DNA from 2 places in the Bacillus sp. P4_E1 genome. Region 1 is predicted to be linked to the other one. Evidence: riboswitches for the same ligand, from Rfam matches in the RefSeq annotation. Region 1 holds a riboswitch; the other holds the start of a gene.
What was found. A riboswitch is a leader RNA that binds a small molecule or an ion and turns the genes downstream of it on or off. The one in region 1 is predicted to bind cyclic di-AMP.
Positions count from the first base shown of each region.

Region 2: another riboswitch for cyclic di-AMP. It lies ahead of AC1DS7_RS04430 (SipW-dependent-type signal peptide-containing protein); the one in region 1 lies ahead of AC1DS7_RS07650 (APC family permease).

Region 1 is NZ_JBFUIV010000004.1:257,097-260,553, forward strand. It holds gene AC1DS7_RS07650 (APC family permease) at 1-1,582, opposite strand, end outside; cyclic di-AMP (ydaO/yuaA leader) riboswitch at 1,727-1,873, opposite strand; gene AC1DS7_RS07655 (hypothetical protein) at 2,013-2,141, shown strand; gene panE (2-dehydropantoate 2-reductase) at 2,203-3,147, opposite strand; gene AC1DS7_RS07665 (hypothetical protein) at 3,323-3,457, shown strand, end outside.
Region 2 is NZ_JBFUIV010000003.1:13,182-16,638, forward strand. It holds gene AC1DS7_RS04420 (hypothetical protein) at 69-455, shown strand; gene AC1DS7_RS04425 (hypothetical protein) at 472-702, shown strand; cyclic di-AMP (ydaO/yuaA leader) riboswitch at 965-1,110, shown strand; gene AC1DS7_RS04430 (SipW-dependent-type signal peptide-containing protein) at 1,206-1,310, shown strand; gene kdpF (K(+)-transporting ATPase subunit F) at 1,310-1,387, shown strand; gene kdpA (potassium-transporting ATPase subunit KdpA) at 1,407-3,074, shown strand; gene kdpB (potassium-transporting ATPase subunit KdpB) at 3,088-3,457, shown strand, end outside.

The DNA of each region.
Region 1 (3,457 bases):
CTTCAGGTTGCCACTTCTCCCATTTCTCTTCAAATTTCTTTTCCTCTTCTCTGTCAAAAGCAACATATACAGCGATAACTTGATCTGCAGAAAGAGCCTTAGCATAGTTCAATGAATTTTCTACTACATGAGTCATACCAGCTACAGGAACGACAATTACATTCCCTTCAATCGGAACAAGTGGTTCACAAGTTTTTAAACTTAATTGATCGCCCACTGCATCATAATGCTTCTTAATTCGATGGAACAAGAAGATAATGAAAGGTAAGAAAATAAGGATTGACCAAACTTGTGCGAACTTAGTTAAAAAGAACATGCTCATAACGATAAAACTAATGACTGCACCAATTAAATTAACCGTTAATCTTAAAGCCCATCCTTCAGGCTTTTCACGAAGCCATTTTAGTACCATTCCAGTTTGAGAAAGTGTAAACGGAATAAATACCCCTACTGCATATAGCGGAATCAAGTGTTCTGTTTTCCCCTGAAAAGCTACAATTAAAATAATCGAAGAAATCCCAAGTATAATAATACCGTTTGAATAACCTAGGCGGTCTCCTCTAATCGTAAACATTCTCGGTATGAACTTATCTTTTGCAAGATTAACCGCTAATAGTGGAAATGCAGAATAACCTGTGTTAGCCGCAAGAATTAATATTAAAGCTGTTGTACCTTGTATGAAATAGTACATGAAATTACGTCCAAAAGTTTGTTCAGCAATTTGTGAAACGACTGTTACTTCCTTACTTGGATTAATTCCGTAATAATAAGCTAAAAAGACAATTCCAGAAAATAAAACTGCAAGTAATGCACCCATTGCAAGCAATGTTTTCGCTGCATTGTTAGGTGCAGGATCTTTAAAGTTTGGAATTGCGTTAGATATCGCCTCAACACCCGTTAAAGCAGAGCTTCCTGAAGCAAATGCTCGTAACAGTAAGAACAAACTAATTCCTGCAACTGGCGTTCCAATTGGCGAATGCAAAGCCTGCGAAACGTGTCCCGTTAAAATATTGTATATCCCTACACCAATTAATATAAATAGTGCTAAAACGAATAAATAAACAGGATATGCTAAAACGGAAGCTGATTCCGTTACGCCTCTTAAATTTAAGATGGTAATCAATATGACAAATATAATCGCAATGATTACATTATGTGCATGTAAGCTAGGAAAAGCAGATGTGAGCGCATCTGTACCCGCAGATACACTTACTGCAACCGTTAAAATGTAATCAACTAATAAAGATCCTCCTGCTATTAAGCCTGGATTCATCCCTAAATTCTCTTTTGATACAACATATGCTCCGCCGCCATGAGGATAAGCAAAAATAATTTGTCGATAAGATAAAATAAGAGCTGTCAATAATACTAATACCCCAATTGCAATCGGAATGGAATACCAATAAGCTACCGCTCCAAGGCCTGCTAGTGCAATTAATATTTGCTCTGGTCCGTATGCGACCGATGACAATGCGTCAGAAGATAAAATGGCTAGCGCCTTTGTTTTATTAAGTTTTTGCTCTCCTAACTCAGTTGATTTTAACGGTCTTCCAATTAAAAACCTTTTGATAGATGAAACCAACGCTGTCCACTCTCCAATAATTTTGCACGAATTTTTCTGCTAATTACAGCGGATAAACTATTTCTTCAGAAAACAAAAAATGTCTACAAGCCATAACGAAATAGACTTGTAGACATTATTTTTTTTGTCGCACAAGCTCCACCTTCCTTCTCAATATAACGCTTACGAGGTTAGCTGTCGGATTCGGGCCTATGAGTAGCCCTACCTTTTTCAAGGATTCACCCCATTGGATTATGTACTAATCCATAAGAACGGGTCCCCCGCACCATGCGGCTTCAGCGATTTAGAAAATTGAAACTGTGGATTATAATACTCCTTTATTTTCAAAAAGTAAACAAAAATTTTAAAAAAGAAAAAAATTAAAACGATTGCGCATAATCCACCGAAAAATATACATAATGAATACTAAAAATCCACAAAGGAGACCCGTATGTCTAAAGAAAAGAAGCCTATTTTTTCCGATTCCTATTTAGATGCATTAGCAAATGAAATTAATCAGTTGTATGGGAAACGCGAACAAGAAATAAACTTGACAGAAAGAGTTAAAAGAAATAAATAATTTGTCATAAAAAATAAAAAAGAAAGCAATACATTTATATATTGCTTTCTTTTTTATTTTTTCATACATCCAATTCTATTGCCGATTTGTTAAAGACCATTTCTTCATACACTTTTAAATTTTGATATACTGCTCCTAATAATGGTGCTTCTTTAGAAAATTGCTCTGCTAAATCCAGTAAATATCCTTGTAAGTACTTCGCTTCAATGGACGAACCTTTTTCCATATCACGCTGCATCGATGACTTCATATCATACGAAATTTTATCAATTGTTTTCATATGTTCCTCAACAATGTTTTCCTTTACCGGAGCTCCTAATGCCCTCATGATTTGCACAGATTCTTCAAATAAGTTTTGGATAAAATCGCGTCCACCTTCGCTTTCGCGAATCGGTCCTATTGGTGCACGCATTAATGTTGTCACACCTGACATTACAGTAATAAATAAATATTTATGCCACATATCTTGCGTAATATTTTCACTTAAAACAAAACTAGATTTCGTACCTGCAAATGCTTTGGAAATATGATTGATTCTCTCTGAATCTTGAGACTTAATTTCTCCAAATACAAGTCTGTTGGCAGCACTCGTTTGTACAATTTCTCCCTGATTGTTTAATGTCGTCTCGATAAAGCATAGACCGCCAATTACTTTTTCTTCACCGAATTCCTTTTGTAATAGTGATAAATGAGCGATACCATTTAACAATGGGATTATTACAGTATTTTTACCTACAAACGGCTTTAAATCTATGGTCGCCTCGTGTAAATGATACGCTTTTGTTGAAAATAAAATCACATCAAATGGAGTCGTTCTATCTTCTTTCGTTACCAATTTCGGTTGAAATGAAAAATCTCCATTAACACTACGAATAACAAGGCCTTTTTCTTCTAATTGCTGTTTTCTTTTGCTGCGAACGAGAAATGTAACATCTTCTCCCTTTTCTACTAATCGGCCACCGAAAAATCCGCCAACGCCCCCAGCTCCTAATACTAAAATACGCATACAACATCCCCCTTTTTCTAACACAATTATACTAATTTTAGTATACATAACATTATACATGTCCCTTGTTAAATAAGCTGAATTTTCATTCTTAATCTAATGAACAAGAGAGGTTATTTTCAAGAAAAATTGGGCATGTTGTTTCTATAGCTTATACGGAAAGGAAACAATGTAAATGGAGGCAATACAAACAATCGAGGAAAAAGATGTAACAACAGCTATATTTCAATTTATATTCCCGTTTTCGTTTAAAACTGGATATGAACAAAATATGTTCCCTTTCTTACAAAAAAATGATTTTCGACCTTTT
Region 2 (3,457 bases), on a different contig from region 1:
CGGTCTGATTAGTATAGGAGAATATCAATCTATGTTTGAGTTCTTTTATGCTAAGGAGGATGAGGTACATGGAACTAACACTTATTTGTGTTGGAGAAAAAAACAAGGTAAAGAGTTTAAGAGAGCTAGTAGCATTTCAGCATGAGTTAATTATTTTTACAGCCAATGAAGAGATAGCGGATGAAGTTAGAGAGTATGGGTTTGAATCAGCTTATAGCTGTAATAAGGAGAAGGATTTTACTAGTATTAGCACACGTATTAAGAAGGTGATTTTACTAGGGGATGAGCTTCCGATAGTTAGTTTCTTCACAGAACACATTCGTTTTTCTTTTCAAGCGCCTATTACTGTTGTTACAAAGAATAAACGCTATCCGGCCAGGCTCTATGAAACAATTGGAGCTAAATTTGTAGTGTTTACGAACTGTGATAATATTTCTTTTTTATTTTTTGAATAGGGCGGGGGAAATGAAGATGAAAGTGTTGTTACTAGGAGATATAGCGAATCGTTGGGCGATATCGGTAGAGAGAGTTCACGAATTGGTAGTGCTCGATCCTCTTTTTCCAGGTCCATATATTATATTACCATCAAAAGATGTTTTGTATTTAGAGGCGGATATTACCGAATATGAGCAGTTACATGCGGAATTATCACAAGTTTATATTCGAGGGAGAAATTTGCGTGCTTTTTTGCGTGGAGAATAAAGGTTGAATGAAAAAAGAGCGAATGCTGAGTGCAACAAGCCATGCACTTCATGTAATTCGCTCTTTTTATTTCGTATTTAAAAGATCATTTCTGTGAAAAAGAAAGGAAAGACGAGAAAACAGATGAAAAAATATTAATAACAACTAATGTAAACGCTTAAATAGATGGATATTTTCTTATTTTCAGTAATTTACCCCTTTACAAGTTAAATATAGAGGAGTATATTTACTCTCATAAATCATTCATTAAATTTCCAAAAAAAACCTAAAATCGCTGAGTTCCAGAAATGGAGCGGGGGAACCAATTTTGTGCATTGTCACTTGGGGTGAATCTTTCAATTTTGAAAGTAGGGCTACTCTTTAGGCCCGAATCCGACAGCTAACCTCGTAAGCGTTTAGAGAGGAGGTTTACTTTGTGTTGTTCGTTTCGAACACTAAGTAGAGCTTAGTGTTCTTTTTTTGATAACTAGATGGTAAATTTTAACAAAAAGCGAGGGGTAGTTATGTTAGATGTTGTAATGATCGGTATTTTTGTTGGGTTAGTCGCATCGATGGCAAGTCTTGCAAGTTGGTCAGATAAAGTTGTGAAAGAAGGGAAGCAATCATGATGATTGTCTTATCGGTTATTGTTGCAGCGATTACGGTGTACTTAGTGTACGCATTATTAAATCCAGAAAAGTTTTAATTAGGGGGAATCATTCATTATGATTTGGGTTGCAGTCGTTATTACAATGCTCTTGTTTATTCTAGTAGCAAAGCCAACGGGGATTTATTTAGAAAAAGCTTTTCAAGGTAGCAAAACGCTAGATAAAGTATTCGGGCCTTTTGAAAAACTTATTTTTAAAATTACGGGTGTAAAAGAATACAATCAAACGTGGAAACAGTACGCATTATCACTCGTTTTACTCAACGGATTTATGATTGTTGTTGTATATTTCATTTTCAGATTACAAGGTGTGCTGCCGCTAAATCCAGCGCATATCGAGGGAATGGAGCCTACGCTTGCTTTTAATACAGCAATTAGTTTTATGGCTGATACAAATTTACAGCATTATAGCGGTGAAAATGGTTTGTCTTATTTATCACAATTAATCGGGATTACATTTTTAATGTTTGCAGCACCAGCAACGACGTTAGCGCTCGTTATGGCATTTATAAGAGGACTCGCTGGAAAAGAACTTGGTAACTTTTTCGTTGATTTTACGAGAGCTTTAACGAGAGTATTTCTTCCTATTGCGTTTGTTGCAGCGCTAATCTTTGTCGCACTTGGTGTACCACAAACGTTAGACGGGGCAGTTACAGCACAAACAATCGATGGGGCAAAGCAAAGTATATTACGTGGGCCTGTTGCATCATTCGTGTCCATTAAGGAACTCGGAAATAACGGCGGTGGATTTTTCGGAGCAAACTCTACACATCCTTTCGAAAATCCAGGGCAAATGAGTAATATTTTGCAAATGATGCTTATGATGTTATTGCCAACAGCACTTCCATTTACGTACGGACGAATGGTAGGAAATAAAAAACAAGGTCGTATCCTTTTCGTTTCACTATTCATGGTGTTTTTACTCGGATTTATAACGATTACTACATCTGAATTAAATGGTAATCCGGCATTAAATGGAATGGGTATCGAACATGTACAAGGAAGTACAGAAGGAAAAGAAGTGCGATTTGGAACAGTATTTTCTTCACTATACGCAACAGTAACGACAGCTGCTGAAACAGGGGCCGTTAATACGATGCATGATACGTTAACACCAATTGGTGGTCTAGTTCCACTCGTAAATATGATGTTAAATACAGTATACGGCGGTGTTGGAGCAGGTTTTGTGAACATTATTATGTATGCAATTATTGCAGTCTTTATATCTGGGTTAATGGTTGGACGGACACCGGAGTTTTTAGGTAAGAAAATTGAAGGTAAGGAAATGAAATTGATTGCGGTAACGATTTTATTTCATCCATTGCTTATTTTAGGGTTTTCAGCATTAGCTCTTTCAACAAGCTTAGGAACGGATGCAATTTCTCATTCAGGTTTCCACGGTTTAACGCAAGTTGTATATGAGTACACATCGTCAGCTGCGAATAACGGATCTGGATTTGAAGGTTTAGCAGACAATACACCGTTTTGGAATATTACGACTGGTTTAGTTATGTTTTTAGGACGCTATTTCAGTTTAATTACGATGCTAGCTGTTGCAGCTTCACTGAAAGAGAAGACGGTAGTACCAGAAACAGTCGGGACATTCCGTACGGATAATGGTTTATTTGGAGGGATCTTTATCGGAACAATTGTAATTGTTGGTGCGTTAACATTCTTCCCGATGTTAGTACTTGGCCCAATTGCAGAATTTCTTACATTGAAGTAATGGAGGGTAAATGATGAGACCGGTAGTAGTAAAAGAAAAAAGAGTAAATGAATCACAAATACATGCTGTAGAAGATGAGGTTAGACAAGCAAAAACGATGGATCGTGATATCGTGACACATGCAATGAAACAATCCTTTGCGAAATTGAATCCGAAAGTAATGATAAAGAATCCGATTATGTTCGTTGTGGAAATTGGATTTATCATTACGTTAATTTTATCCTTTCTTCCAAGTAGTTCTAGTAGTGTACCAGGGTGGTTTAATATAACAGTTTCTCTCATTCTATTATTTACAGTTTTATTTGCTAACTTTGCAGAAGCTTTAGCTGAAGGGCGTGGTAAAGCGCAAGCCGATTCTTTAAAACAATCGAAGAAAGATGTGT